3 regions of the Maribacter litoralis genome follow, and region 2 is predicted to be linked to each of the others. Evidence: riboswitches for the same ligand, from Rfam matches in the RefSeq annotation. Region 2 holds a riboswitch; each other region holds the start of a gene.
What was found. Region 2 has a riboswitch for S-adenosylmethionine ahead of EXIGUO8A_RS16990 (Na+/H+ antiporter NhaC family protein). Riboswitches for the same ligand answer to the same signal wherever they lie in the genome.

Region 1 (5,065 bases), 3.2 Mb from region 2:
GTGACGCACTGGCAGAGGCAACCAACCAGTATTCAAAGGAGAATGTCAGATTGAGCGAAGTGAATAAGTATTAAGTGCAAAGTACTAAGTAAAGAGTACCAGTAAAGGAAAAGTATAGAGACTAAGTGTAATTAAAAAGAAGCTAAAAAGTAGTTGAATGGTATAATGTCAAGTTAGTACTGAATATCAATTACTTTTTACTAAAATGAAGATTATGATTAAAACAGATATGCTCATTATAGGAGCGGGACCAACCGGATTATTCACGGTGTTTGAAGCAGGATTATTAAAGTTAAAGACGCATTTAATAGATGCCTTGCCACAACCAGGTGGACAGTGTTCAGAAATTTATCCTAAGAAGCCTATTTACGATATTCCTGCATTTCCAGAAATTTTGGCGGGTACTTTGGTAGATAACTTAATGGAGCAGATCAAACCTTTTGAACCAGGATTCACTTTGGGCGAAAGAGCGGAAACTCTAGATAAGTTAGAAGATGGTTCATTTGTGGTAACCACCAATAAAGGGACTAAGCACAATGCCCCTGTTGTAGTTATTGCTGGTGGATTGGGGTCTTTTGAACCAAGAAAACCGCCCATTTCAAATATTGTAAACTTTGAGGATACGGGTGTTTCTTACATGATCAAAGATCCAGAAGTATACCGTGACAAAAAAGTGGTAATTGCAGGTGGTGGAGATTCGGCGTTGGACTGGGCAATTTTTTTGACCGATGTAGCTTCTGAGGTGACATTGGTGCATAGAAGGGATGAGTTTAGAGGCGCATTGGATTCTGTTGAAAAAGCATCTGAATTGGCAAAGCTTGGTAAAATTAAATTGATAACTAAAGCTGAGGTAAAAGAGCTTCATGGAGAAAATGAGCTGAAGGCGGTAGTTATTAAGCATACCGATAAAGAAAAGGAGGATACCTATTTAGAGGTAGATAATTTCATTCCGTTATTCGGTCTGTCTCCAAAATTAGGTCCTATTGGTGATTGGGGCTTAGAGATTCAGAAAAATGCCATTAAGGTAAATAATGCAAAAGATTACCAGACTAACATACCGGGCGTATATGCCATTGGTGATGTAAATACCTATGAGGGTAAGCTGAAATTGATACTTTCAGGTTTCCATGAAGCAGCCGTAATGTGCCAGTATGCTTATCAGCAAATCAATCCTGGAAAACGTTTTGTAATGAAATATACAACCGTTGGAGGTGTAGAAGGATTCGATGGCTCCAAAAAAGTAGCGAAGAAAGAAGTAGTACAAAGTATAGCATAATTTTATTATTTGGTTAGTACCGCCTCCGGATGCTTTGGCGTACGGAGGCTTTTTTTATTACAATTTTTTAAAAATTCGTGGGCTAAAAAACCTATTGAAGTTTTGGTTAAGAACGGGTAGTACCGTTACTTTGCAATTCGTTCCTGAATAATTTGAACTGTTATCAAGAAAGGCGGAGGGACTAGACCCTGTGAAACCTTGGCAACCCTTTCCGCAATGGAAAAGAAGGTGCTACATTCTATCCTGTTTAAAAAGGACAGATAACTAAAGAAAGAACATTTTTCCTTCCTTTCCTTACTTGGTATCACATATATTTTAAAGCGAACATAAAATTTGTTACAGCGTAAAATGAAGGATATAAAAGAAATTTTAAAAGAGCGTATTTTAATATTGGATGGTGCCATGGGTACTATGCTACAACGCTATAAGTTTACTGAAGAAGATTTTAGGGGAGCGCGCTTTAAAGATTGGGAACACCCATTGCAGGGCAATAATGATTTGTTGTCATTAACCCAGCCAGAGGCAATTGCCGACGTTCACCATAAATATTTTGCAGCAGGAGCAGATATTGTTGAGACCAATACATTCTCGGGCACAACTATTGCCATGGCAGATTATTTTATGGAAGATTTGGTGTATGAGCTCAATTACGAATCGGCACGTATAGCAAAAATGGTAGCCGATGAGTTTACGAAGAAACAACCGAACAAGCCCAGGTTCGTTGCCGGAAGTATAGGTCCTACCAACAAAACGGCAAGCATGTCTCCAGATGTAAACGATCCAGGTTACAGAGCTATTTCTTTTGATGAATTGCGTATAGCGTATAAGCAGCAGGTTGAAGCATTGTTAGATGGTGGTTCGGATATTTTATTGGTAGAAACCATTTTTGATACATTAAACGCAAAGGCGGCTTTATTCGCTATTGAAGAAGTAAAGGAAGAGCGAAATATTGATGTGCCTATCATGGTAAGCGGTACCATTACCGATGCTTCTGGGAGAACATTATCTGGGCAAACGGCAGAAGCATTCTTAATTTCTATTTCCCATATTCCTATTTTATCGGTCGGCTTCAATTGTGCATTGGGAGCGAATCAATTGGTGCCACATTTAGAGGTGTTATCAACCAAAAGTGAACATGCCGTTTCGGCACACCCCAATGCAGGTTTACCAAATGCCTTTGGAGAATATGATGAGACTCCCGAGCAAATGGCGGAACAAATAAAAGAATACGCAGAAAAAGGTTTAGTAAATATAGTAGGCGGTTGTTGCGGAACCACCCCGGAACATATTACGGCGATTGCAGAAGTAGTGGCTAAATATGAACCTAGAAAGGTGACAGTTGTCGGTTGATGGTTGTCAGTAAATAATAACTGAATGGAATATACCGAATTAGAAGTATGGAAAGAATCTAGGGTTTTGGCAAATTTGATATATAAAGTTTCTCAGCAGTTTCCTAAAGTTGAAATGTATGGGTTGACAAATCAGATACGTCGTTGTGCTGTTTCAGTTTCGTCAAATATAGCTGAAGGATGTGGAAGAAGAACAGCAGCAGATACTATCCAGTTTTTACACATTTCTAGAGGTTCTCTATATGAATTAGAAACTCAGTTATTCATTGCTTTGGATCAAGAATATTTGATTAAAGAAGATTTTGAATCCATTGCGAAGCAAATTTTAAAATGTAAAAAACTCATTAATGGGTTTATCAATTACTATAAAAAGACCAAATAATGTCTGGAAGTATTTCAAAAAAACCATCAACTGACAACGGTCAACCGACAACTAAATACCTGAAATTATCAGGTCTTGAACCCCTAATCGTAACCCCTGAAACAAACTTCATAAACGTTGGAGAACGTACAAACGTAGCAGGTTCTAAAAAGTTTCTACGTCTTGTAAAAGAAGAGAAGTTTGAAGAGGCGTTGGCAGTTGCAAGGGAGCAGGTAGAAAATGGTGCGCAGGTCATTGATATTAATATGGATGACGGTTTGATCGATGGTAAAGAAGCCATGGTCAAGTTTTTGAATCTTGTTATTTCTGAACCGGATATTTCTCGTGTACCTATAATGATAGATAGCTCTAAATGGGAAATCATTGAAGCGGGTCTACAAGTTGTTCAGGGGAAATGTGTGGTAAATTCCATTAGCTTAAAAGAAGGTGAAGAGCAATTTATGCACCATGCCAAGCTGATAAAAAGATATGGTGCCGCTGTCATAGTAATGGCTTTTGATGAAGTTGGACAGGCAGATACTTACGAGCGTAGAATTGAAATTGCAAAGCGTTCGTATGACGTTTTGGTGAACAAAGTCAACTTTGCGCCAGAAGATATAATTTTCGATTTGAATATTTTTCCTGTTGCTACAGGTATGGATGAGCATAAATTAAATGCCATTGATTTTATTGAAGCAACAAGATGGGTACGTGAAAACTTACCACATGTAAGCGTAAGTGGCGGAGTGAGTAACGTGTCATTTTCATTTAGGGGGAATAACCCTGTGCGTGAAGCAATGCACTCCGTTTTTTTATACCATGCTATTAAAGCAGGTATGAACATGGGGATTGTCAACCCAAGTATGCTTGAGGTTTACGATGATATTCCCAAAGATCTATTGGAACATGTAGAAGATGTTATTCTAAATAGAAGAGATGATGCAACTGAGCGATTGCTCGATTTTGCGGAATCTGTAGTAGGGAAAACCAAAGAAAGTAAAATTGATTTGTCTTGGCGAGAAGAGCCTTTACAAGAGCGTATTACCCGAGCCTTGGTAAAAGGTATTGATCAGTATATTATTGAAGATGTAGAGGAAGCTAGAGTTGCTGCAGATAAACCGATTGAAGTCATTGAAGGGAATCTAATGACAGGTATGAACGTGGTAGGCGATTTATTCGGAAGTGGAAAAATGTTCTTGCCACAAGTGGTAAAATCCGCCCGAGTAATGAAGAAAGCAGTAGCATATTTATTACCCTATATTGAGGAAGAAAAGTTATTAAATCCGCAAATAGGAGATTCTGATAATGCGGGTAAAATATTAATGGCAACCGTAAAGGGCGATGTTCATGATATTGGTAAAAATATTGTAAGTGTAGTATTGGCCTGTAACAATTATGAGATCGTTGATTTAGGCGTAATGGTGCCACCGGAAAAAATTATTGCAGCAGCTATTGAGCACAATGTAGATATTATAGGGCTTAGCGGATTGATTACGCCCTCATTAGATGAAATGGTGCATTTGGCAAAGGAAATGGAGCGTAAAGATTTCAAGATTCCGTTGTTGATTGGTGGGGCGACAACAAGTAAGGCACATACGGCGGTAAAAATAGACCCGCAATATAAAGAGGCTGTAGTTCATGTAAATGACGCTTCTAGGGCGGTTACAGTGGTAGGCGATTTGTTACAGAAAGAAACAGCTACAGGTTATAAGAAAAGTATAAAGGATGATTATGATGTGTTTAGGGAAAAGTTCTTGAACAGGTCATCAAGTAAAACCTATAAGCCCATTTCGGCGGCACGTAGAAATAAGTTTAAAATAGATTGGAAAACTTCAGAAATAGTTAAGCCGAATAAACTGGGTATTCAGGTAATTGAAGATTTAGATTTAAATGTTCTTGTGCCTTATATAGATTGGACCCCGTTTTTTAGAAGTTGGGAACTGCATGGTAAATACCCCGCCATATTGACCGATGAGGTTGTTGGAGAACAAGCAACGGATTTATTCGCAGACGCTCAAGAGATGCTGAACAAGATAATTTCTGAGAAGAAATTAAAGGCAAAAGGTATTTTTGGACTGT
Region 2 (5,065 bases):
CAGTATTACCGCGGTTAAAAACTCTGGTGTTACAGTTGCAGTAGCCGGTGCCGCTATATATGGTGCAGAAGATCCTGCCAATGCAGCCAAAGAATTACAAGAATTGGCAATGGCATAAGCAGGTAGAAGACGAAAGTGGTACTTTTACAGCAACTTAAATCCCCATTTTTAATGGGGATTTGTTGTTTCTAGCTAGTTCTGTTTTGGTCGTAAACCAATAAATAATATCGTAGAAATCAGTAACAATAACAGATACCAGGTATTACTTACCAAATCAATATAGCTAATACTGCCGTTTGCAAAGCTCAAAATCATAAGCACCTGAGCTCCATAAGGGAGTAATCCTTGCGTTATACATGCAAAAACATCTAGAATTGATGCAGTTTGCTTGTTTTCCAATGCATATTCATCGTTTATGGATTTTGCAATTGGTCCAGATATAATTATTGAGACCGTATTGTTCGCAATTGCCATATTTATGGTAGACACTAAGGCGGCAATACCAAATTGGGCGGACTTCTTACTTTTTACAAAGGTTTTGATTTTAAGTAGAATAAATTCTATTCCGCCATTGTATGTCACTAAAGCAGCCAATCCTCCAGTTAATAAAGACAACAAGAATATCTCCGTCATATTGGTAAATCCGGTATACGATATTCGTGTAAATTCTAAAATTGTAAAGTCTCCATAGAAAACTCCCAAAATTCCCGCAGAAATTGCCCCTAATACAAGAGTTACAAATACGTTTACACCTATTACAGAAAGTGTAATCACAATTAAATAAGGTACGATCTTAAGTATGGAATAACTGTATGCTTCCATTTCCAACCCTTGTGTATTCATGACCAACCCTTGATAGATTAAAATTATCATGCTTATAACGGCCGCTGGGACAGCTATTTTGATATTGGCTTTAAATTTATCGCTCATTCTAACGTTCAACGATTGTGTTGCCGCAATTGTAGTATCTGAAATTACAGAAAGGTTATCACCGAACATAGCACCTCCTAATAATGCGCCACACAAAATTGCCAATGAAAAATTACCGGTATCTGCAAAACCCATAACGATTGGAGCCAATGCTACAATTGCACCTACAGAAGTTCCTGTTGAAATCGACAAAAATGCGGCAATCACAAATACACCTACATAAATAAACTGCCCACTAATAACATCTAGCCCTAAATGCACTATAGCGTCTACACTACCCATTGCCTTGGTTGTAGCTGCAAAAGCCCCTGCAAGTAAATATATTAGGCACATCGTAAGTATTTTATCATTACCACAACCTTTTAACAGAACAGCTATTTTCTCGTCCATTGCTTGTTTAAACATGAGAAATGCCACTAAAATTCCTGCGATAACGGCAATAGGAGCGGGGAGTGCATAAAAATCTTGCTGAAAAATACCCACACCTAAAAACACGATAATGAATACTAAAAATGGAAATAATGCCTTATAATTGGCAACTACAGCTTTAACTTGGCTCATAAAATTCTTTTTACAGAACCTCAACTAACGCAATAGCAAATACAAAAGGAAGGGGTTAACGTTTTTTCCAAAGGTATTGGCTTATCACTTTTAGCACCTTGCTCGTTATTGCAGGTTGCTATCTCTATTTGAGATTCTTGATAAATTAAGGGCGCAAAAATAATCAACTGTTAACTCATAAAATCAGATTTTATATTAATTATAACATTAATTGTTCCGCTTGTGTCTTGATTCTATCACATAGGCTACATTCAAATATTTTAACCTAGCCAAATTACCCATTCACTGAATAACGAATCTCATTCACTGAGAAACCTCATTCTCATTTAAACTTCTATCTACCTTTATCATCTAAGCAGAGACTCGCAACTATAAACTTAGATGCTTAAACAATTTAACAACCTTTAAAAATTTGAATGATGAGTAAAATGAAATTTAATTTAGGTACCGTCTCTTTATTCTTGATCTTATTATCCTTAGCCTCTTGTAGTGATGATTCTGATGACGTCTCTATTACCGAAGAAGATATAACCGATGATAGTAGCGATACTACTGAAGCAAGCAGTACCGTTGATAGTGATTCTTATATTCTTGCCATTGCGCCAGACACCGGAGTATATTTAATTGACCATGACGGAAATACCTTGTTCGATTGGGACTTTAACGGTGATCAATTGGGTAATGATGCCATGCTTCAATCTGATGGTAGTCTGGTATCTACGATAAAAGTGGATAATCCCCGAATATCATTTGGAGGTTATGGTGGGGCATTTAGAAAGATCAATGCTGATCAATCTATTGAATGGGAAGTTGAATATTCTTCTAACACCTATATAGCTCACCATGATATAAATTATTTGTCCAACGGTAACATCATATTTCCGGTATGGGAAGAAGTAAGTGCAGCAGATGCTGCTGAAATGGGCTTTTCCGGCAATTTTGATATATACCCCGAAGCCATTATAGAAATGAACCCTTTAACCCAAGAAATAGTATGGGAGTGGCATGCTACAGATCATTTGGTACAAGATTACGATGAAAGTAAGTCTAATTTTGGTGTTGTTGGCGATGTACCCAACTTAATCGATGTTAATTATAATAATGATCAAACAGATGGCGATATCATGCACGTTAATGGTATTACACTAGATGAAACTAATGACCTGTTATATATGACAGTAAACTTTTATAGTGAGGTTTGGGTCATTGATCACAGCACCACTACAGAAGAAGCTGCCACAAGTACTGGAGGAAACTACAATTTGGGTGGCGATTTGGTATACCGTTTTGGTAATCCTCTTGCTTATGATAATGTTGGTGAAGTGACCATGAACAGAGTTCATTACCCTAACCTTTTTGATGACAATAAAATGCTGGTTTTTGTAAATAACAAATACGATAACCAGTCGGCAGTAGCGGAATATCAACTGAGTCCGCCATACGAATTGGTGGCCGGTCAAGACAATGAACCGGAATTAATATGGGAATTTACAGATAGCGACCTATATAGTAATGGCTTAGGCAGCGGTGTTAGAATGAGCAATGGCAACACTCTTATCAGTGAAGGAACAGGAGCGATTTGGGAAGTGAACAGTGACGGGGACGTTTTATGGAGATATACAAATTACACTAGACCTTGGCGAGCTTATGCGTTCACCAAAGATGATGATGCCATAACTGCATTGGGTCTATAATACGATAGTTTTTTTGATTGATTGATTGATTGATTGATGATGAAGAGCTCCAATAGCAATGTTGGAGCTTTTCTACTTTTAATCCATCTATATTATGAAATCAAAACAATTAGCATTGTTCAAACATGTTACCATTAAAGATTCAGGTATTCACTTTAAATCTTATGGCATCCACTTAAAATTCTTCTTTAGTCCTTGTTTAATCAATAGGTTTACGATTCCAAAAAATTACTAAGATCAAAAAAAATGAAAATATATACTACGCTAATATTGATACTTGTTTTGGCTATTGGCCAAGCTCAAAATACAGGGGATAACATTACATATCACAGCATTGTAGACGAAGAGCATATTATTGTCGAGTTAAGTACAGTTGACCAAGCTACTATGATGTCTATGTTGCACCGTGGCTTTTATGTATATTTTGATGCTAAAGGAAAAAAGAAGAAAAATGTTTCTATTCAATATCCAATCAATAGTACTGCGCCACAACGTCCAGAAAGAAATGAAAGAGATAATAATACTCGTAAAAAAACGGATGAACAAGAGCGGAAAAGACCAGACATGAACGAGCTATTGGAAGAAATGCCCAGAACGGCACGCTTTATTAATTTTGATTATGAAGAAGAATTTCATTTAGACCTAAACAATTTGGGCGTTACGATAAACTATAACTATGACGAAGCTTCAAAAGAACTTCGTTATCAATTAAAAATACCAAAAAATAGTATTGCTGATAATGACACCAAATTATCCAAATTATCTATTGGTATTGTGACTCCAAAAATAACATCCGAAACAAAAACTGAAAGCTCAAATGTAAGCTTTGGTGGTGGAGGACAAGGTGGCGGACCGGGAGGCGGCAGAGGTGGTCCTGGTGGTGGCGGTCGAGGAGGTTCTCAAGGCGCTCCACCACAAGATGAACGACCTGAAGAAGTCTCCATCAATATTTGGTTTAAGGCTGATGCCTTCAATTAAGCAATACATCACTTTTCATCTATTGATTCTATAGATACGTAGTAATAATTACACTATTGGTATATAATGTTTTCTCTTACTAAGAGGTAAAGATACTTTTGTAATACATTAATATTAAAAACACATAACCATGAAAAAAGTAATTGCAACGTTTATCATTATTGCTTCAATTACCAGTTGTAACAGTGTAAAGAACATGAACACGTCATCAATGTCCGATGCTGCTACATTATTAAGCTCACTAAGTTCTAATTCTACTGTACAGCAAGTGGCGAGCTTATTTAGCTTATTGGATACTAATAACGATGAAGCTATTAGTTCAACCGAAGCTATTGGAGAAGTATCTGAAAATTTTGAGGTGCTGGATACAAATAATAACTCTAGTTTAAATCTTACAGAATTGGAAGGTATACTTGGTTTGTTAAAATAAAACCTTCCATATAAACGTATTCCCCCCGAATACGTTTATTTCATTTTTAGTTCATTACAAAAAACCCCTGTTTGTAACAAACAGGGGTTTTTATATTGCTGCGTAATAATTGTTGAAAGGTTTATTTCGAAGCTTTCGAGAATTTGTATGTAATACCAATATTTAATCCAAATGAAGAATATGGTACTTTTTGAGATAATTCTTGTGTGGTATCGGTATTCGTATTTGATAGTTCATCTACATAAGTAGTATTTTTGTTTACTCCTTCTGGCAAATTATCAATGGTATATAATCCACTAACGGCAACAGAGCCGTCAGGTAGCTTTACATCGGTATTGAACTCCGAAATCTCAGAATCTTTACGTTTTAAACTAATACCGTAATATTCAGCTTCTACGAAAAGGCTAAAATTATCATCCAGATCATACTTATATCCAAGTGCCCCTACAAAACCTAATGGAAAATGACCGTG
Region 3 (5,065 bases), 3.2 Mb from region 2:
TTTAATACCTTCTTTACTAGATTTTGCACTGATCAACGTACCTTCATTATCATCATTATACGTATTTAAAATACGTAAAGGAATATTCTTCTCAATTAGCGGTATTATGGTTTTGGCATGTAAAATAGTAGCCCCAAAATTTGCGAGCTCATTGGCTTCCTCATAAGACAGGTTTGCCAATCTTTTCGCTTCTGGCACATAGTCAGGATTTGCGGTATAGATACCATCTACATGTGTATAGTTCTGCAACTCTTCGGCATCTAAGAAATTTGCTATCAATGCTGCGGAATAATTACTTCCGTTTCTTCCCAAGGTCGTTGTTTCACCTTCCAGGGTCGATGCTATAAAACCGGTTACCACGGCAACGGTATCCTTAGGGATTTCAGCAAATTTCAACAATACACGTTCTTTCGATTCCGCCTCCAACACCTTGGCATCGCCAAAAGTATCATCGGTCTTTATGAGCTCACGTGTATCTACCAGCTTCGCATTGATGCCTTTACCTATCAACAACTTCGTTACCAATTTCGCGGAAATCAACTCACCGTAGGCAAGTACCTCATCTTTAATTTTCGAACTATAATCGCCCAATAAGGAAACGCCTTCATATAACTTTGCCAACCCTTTAAATTCAGTAGACAAACTCACATTTTTATAAGCTTGGTTCTGATATTTTTCCAAGGCTTCAAAATCTGCTTTATAATCCTTTCCTTGGGCGGCTTTCTCCAGCATATCTTCCAACTGATCGGTTGCCTTTTCCCTAGCGGATACTACCATGGCAACATTCTCATTGTTCTTGACCTTTTGTGTAACTATATCAAGTACACGTTCTAAACCTTCGCCATTGCTCAGTGACTTACCACCAAACTTCAAAATCTTGATTTTCTGGATATTACCATTGGTATTAAAAATACCCGTCAGCAATTTCTCCATTTGGTCAAATTCGATTAAAAATGCATCATGCCCGTGTAATGATTGTACTTCACCATAGGTAACATTACTTTTTGCCTGTGCCAGCTGCTTAAACGTGTCTTTGTTTTCTTGGGCGGTAAAGAACATATCAGAATCTACCCCAATAATATGGATATTGGTATCGCTATTTTGTAGTTTAATGAAATTCTCATCACCATCTCTAGTAACATCAATGGTCTTTAATAATTGATTCATCAATTTATAGGCAGATAACTGAAAACGTTCCTGCAGTTTATCGCCATGATGCATTAACCAACTCTCTACATTAAACACCTGCAATTCTTCATTGGTACTTCGCTTAAAGCGTTCTTTAAAGGAAGCCGGAGTTCTATAACACAACATGGCATGCATGCGTGCATCATGTACGGGCTGCTTTGAGTTAACCAAAAACTGTTCTTGAATTTGGCAATTGGCAATTAACCAATCGGTAGATTTCCAATCTGATGCTACAGGTATCAAATGCTCAGTTAAGGTTGGGTGCAAGGCTGCCATTTCCCACGCAATACCTCCACCTAAAGACCCACCGATCAAAGCAAATAAACGTTCTATTTTTAATTGCTCTAAGCCCAACAAGAACATTCTAGCCACATCACCAGCTACAAAATCCTTATAGTTTTCAATCACGAACTTATCATGTCCGTTACCGGGAATATTGAATGCCAAAATGGTATACTTATTTGTATCGATACACTTTTCCTCCCCGATCAAGGAAGACCACCAACCATTTTCACCGGTTACATTTGAGTTACCGGTCAATGCATGGTTCACCAAAATAATAGGTGCTGTATGTAGCTTTTTACCAAATACCTGGTATGACAGTTGTATATCTTGAGTGATACCGCTTAAGGTCTTGTAATTTTTAATCTGTAGTTGATGTAGCATCTAATTTCAAATCAATTTGTGTCAGGGCTTCGGCTGGGCTCAGCCGCCACCAATATTCATTTTTTCTTAAACCACCGATCACTTAGTCTCCGCTCAGTGACCGGTGGTTTAGGCTTTTACCGTATCTAAATTAAAGGCTGGCAAATGCCTGTTCTAGATCAGCTTTTAAATCTTCTATATCTTCTAAACCAACTGACAAACGAATTAAATCTTGACCTACGCCTGCTCCTTCTTGCTGCTCTGCAGTCAATTGTTGATGCGTGGTACTTGCTGGGTGAATGATCAGTGATTTTGTATCACCGATATTAGCCAACAAAGAAAAAATCTGTGTAGCATCGGTTACTTTCTTAGCAGCTTCGAATCCGCCTTTTACACCAAAAGTAACCAAACCACTTTGTCCTTTTGGCAAGTATTCTTTTGCCAAATCGTTGTACTTATTGCTCTTCAATCCTGGGTAATTTACCCATTCCACTTCCGACCTGCCTTCTAACCATGTTGCTAATTCTAATGCATTTGCACTGTGTTGCTTGATACGTACCGGTAAAGTCTCCAGTCCTTGTATGATTTGGAATGCGTTGAACGGACTCAAAGCTCCACCAAAATCACGCAATCCTTCCAATATCAGTTTAAACGTAAATGCTGCTGCGCCTAATGCTTCGCTATATACCAAACCATGGTAACCTGCAGAAGGCTCCGTAAATTCAGGGAATTTCCCGTTGGTCCAATCAAAGGTACCGGCATCGATAATAGCGCCACCTAACGAGGTTCCTTGTCCGCCAATATATTTTGTCAATGAATGTATCACCAAGTTTGCCCCATGTTCAATTGGGTTTAACAATGATGGAGTAGCTACGGTATTATCTACTATAAATGGAACACCAGCTGCTTTAGATTCTTTTGAGATCGCTTTCAGATCCAACACATCTAACTTTGGATTCCCTAGGGATTCTACGAAAAATGCCCTTGTATTATCTTGAACCGCTTTTCCAAAATTTTCAGGATCAGAAGCATCTACAAAAGTTGTAGTAATACCAAATCTTGGCAAGGTAACGTTCAATAAATTAAAAGTACCCCCATACAAACTGCTCGACGCCACAATGTGATCACCTGCTTTTAACAAGGTCAATAATCCTGTAGAAATTGCCGCTGTACCCGACGCAAAAACAACCGCACCGATACCACCTTCTACGGCAGCCAATCTATCTTGTAATATTTGGTTTGTAGGGTTGTTTAAGCGTGTGTATATAAAACCTAGTTCCTTAAGGGAAAATAAGTTTGCCGCATGATCTGTATCATTAAATACGTATGATGATGTTTGATAGATTGGCACTGCCCTTGTACCACCATTGGTAGTTGTGTCGTGACCTGCGTGTAAAGCGTTTGTTGCTAATTTGTGATTACTCATGATTTTGTTGTTTTTAAAAATTAATCCTTAGGCTACCCTTAGGATGCAAAAAATAAAAAGCCCATCCTAACCACACTTAAAGTGTGAGTAGGTAAAATCAAAAAGTTATAAGAAAGTATTTCGAGAAATTCGATTACTGTTATCCTTCCCCTAAGGGTAGAATGTAGCACCTTCTTTGTGTGGAACAAAGGGTTGCTAAGGTTTCAAAGGGTCTAATCCCTCCACCTTTCTTGATAACTATTCAATACGTGTGTGAACTTTGAGCTACAAATATAAAGGCAGAAAAATGTAAAAACCTAGTATTTTATGAAAAATATATAATTCTGGGTCTTGTTGTTAGTTTTCCAAGGTCTTTAAAATTAAAACAAGTGTGGTTCAAAATATGCTACAATATCACTACAGATGAGTTTTTTAAGTAAAAAAAAGAGGCAAAGGTGTTCCAAACCTGTTCTCGATACATTTTCGGACTCCGATACTCTGCGCCCAAAAAGACTCGAACTGACAAAGCGCTCCATTAATTCAAGCCCTTTACGACTTAAAACGAATGTTACTTCTAGTAGTTTTAAATTGAAACTTTAGCTGTGTATTTAATGGTAAAAAAATATCCAAAGGCACATGTCTTCCAAACCTGCTCTCGATACATTTTCGAACTCCGATACTCTGCGCCCAAAAACACTCGAACTGACAAAGCGTTCCATTAATTCAACCCCTTTACAACTTAAAACGAATGTTACTTCGAGTGGTTTTTACGACCCCTTAGGGAGGAAAAATTGTATCGAGAAGCTTGCTTGCTATAAGTTATTTTTTTAACGTACAATATTTACAACCTGAATAATATAAAAGGTTCTCGATACACTTTCGACCTCATGAAAATGAGGTCGAAAGCACTCGAACTGACATTCTTACTGAGCGTACCCAACAACCGAAAACCAGCAACCAGCAACCAGCTACCAATCTTACTTAATCATCCCAGCACTCTTGTACTTCTCAATATATTGTTGATCTTGCTCTGGAGAGTCTTTGTATTTTTTGCGAAGTGCCACCAAATCTTTCTTCAGCTTTTTAATGGTATCGGCATATGCTGGGTCATTATAAACGTTGTTCATCTCCTTAGGGTCTTTTAACCTGTCATACAACTCCCATTCATCTACGTCATAGTAGAAATGCACCAATTTAAATTCTTTGTTCACAATACCGTAGTGACGTTTTACCATATGAACCGACGGGTATTCGTAATATTGATAATACACCGCATCACGTGTCCACTTGTCTTTTTCCCCTTTCAATAACGGAATCAAACTTTCCCCTTGCATATCACTTGGCGGAGTGATGCCTACAGCTTCCAACATCGTTTGTGCAAAGTCTAAATTCTGCACCATTTCATTTTCTACAGAACCAGGTGCTACCACATTTGGCCAACGTACCAATAACGGAGTCTTGAATGACTCGTCATATATAAATCGTTTATCGAACCAACCGTGTTCCCCTAAGTAAAATCCTTGGTCAGAGGTGTAAATTACAATGGTATTTTCCGCCAAACCGCTTTCATCCAAATAGTCCAATAATCGACCTACATTATCATCTACCGAAGAAATACTACCCAAATAGTCTTGCATATACCTTTGGTACTTCCATTTCATTTTTTCGGTATCGTTCATCTTTGGCCAATTGTTGTAGAAGAAGTCATTGATGGAATCTAACACCGGATCGTACAATGCTTTTTGTTCTGCAGTGGCACGGTTATACGGACCATAAAAGCTATTTGGAAATTCTTCTACTACAGGAAAAACCTTCCCCTCCATTTTT

Region 1: linked by a shared signal. The riboswitch ahead of EXIGUO8A_RS03340 (homocysteine S-methyltransferase family protein) and the one ahead of EXIGUO8A_RS16990 (Na+/H+ antiporter NhaC family protein) in region 2 are both predicted to bind S-adenosylmethionine.
Region 3: linked by a shared signal. The riboswitch ahead of EXIGUO8A_RS03400 (O-acetylhomoserine aminocarboxypropyltransferase/cysteine synthase family protein) and the one ahead of EXIGUO8A_RS16990 (Na+/H+ antiporter NhaC family protein) in region 2 are both predicted to bind S-adenosylmethionine.

Annotation. Positions count from the first base shown of each region.
Region 1 is NZ_LR733271.1:796,223-801,287, reverse strand. It holds gene cobA (uroporphyrinogen-III C-methyltransferase) at 1-74, shown strand, start outside; gene EXIGUO8A_RS03345 (NAD(P)/FAD-dependent oxidoreductase) at 215-1,276, shown strand; SAM riboswitch class I at 1,434-1,543, shown strand; gene EXIGUO8A_RS03340 (homocysteine S-methyltransferase family protein) at 1,625-2,626, shown strand; gene EXIGUO8A_RS03335 (four helix bundle protein) at 2,651-3,007, shown strand; gene metH (methionine synthase) at 3,007-5,065, shown strand, end outside.
Region 2 is NZ_LR733271.1:4,000,476-4,005,540, forward strand. It holds gene hxlA (3-hexulose-6-phosphate synthase) at 1-118, shown strand, start outside; gene EXIGUO8A_RS16990 (Na+/H+ antiporter NhaC family protein) at 193-1,491, opposite strand; SAM-I-IV-variant riboswitch at 1,543-1,640, opposite strand; gene EXIGUO8A_RS16995 (aryl-sulfate sulfotransferase) at 1,920-3,185, shown strand; gene EXIGUO8A_RS17000 (hypothetical protein) at 3,432-4,163, shown strand; gene EXIGUO8A_RS17005 (EF-hand domain-containing protein) at 4,294-4,593, shown strand; gene EXIGUO8A_RS17010 (outer membrane beta-barrel protein) at 4,715-5,065, opposite strand, start outside.
Region 3 is NZ_LR733271.1:811,590-816,654, forward strand. It holds gene thrA (bifunctional aspartate kinase/homoserine dehydrogenase I) at 1-1,854, opposite strand, end outside; gene EXIGUO8A_RS03400 (O-acetylhomoserine aminocarboxypropyltransferase/cysteine synthase family protein) at 1,985-3,259, opposite strand; SAM riboswitch class I at 3,396-3,499, opposite strand; gene EXIGUO8A_RS03405 (sulfatase family protein) at 4,216-5,065, opposite strand, start outside.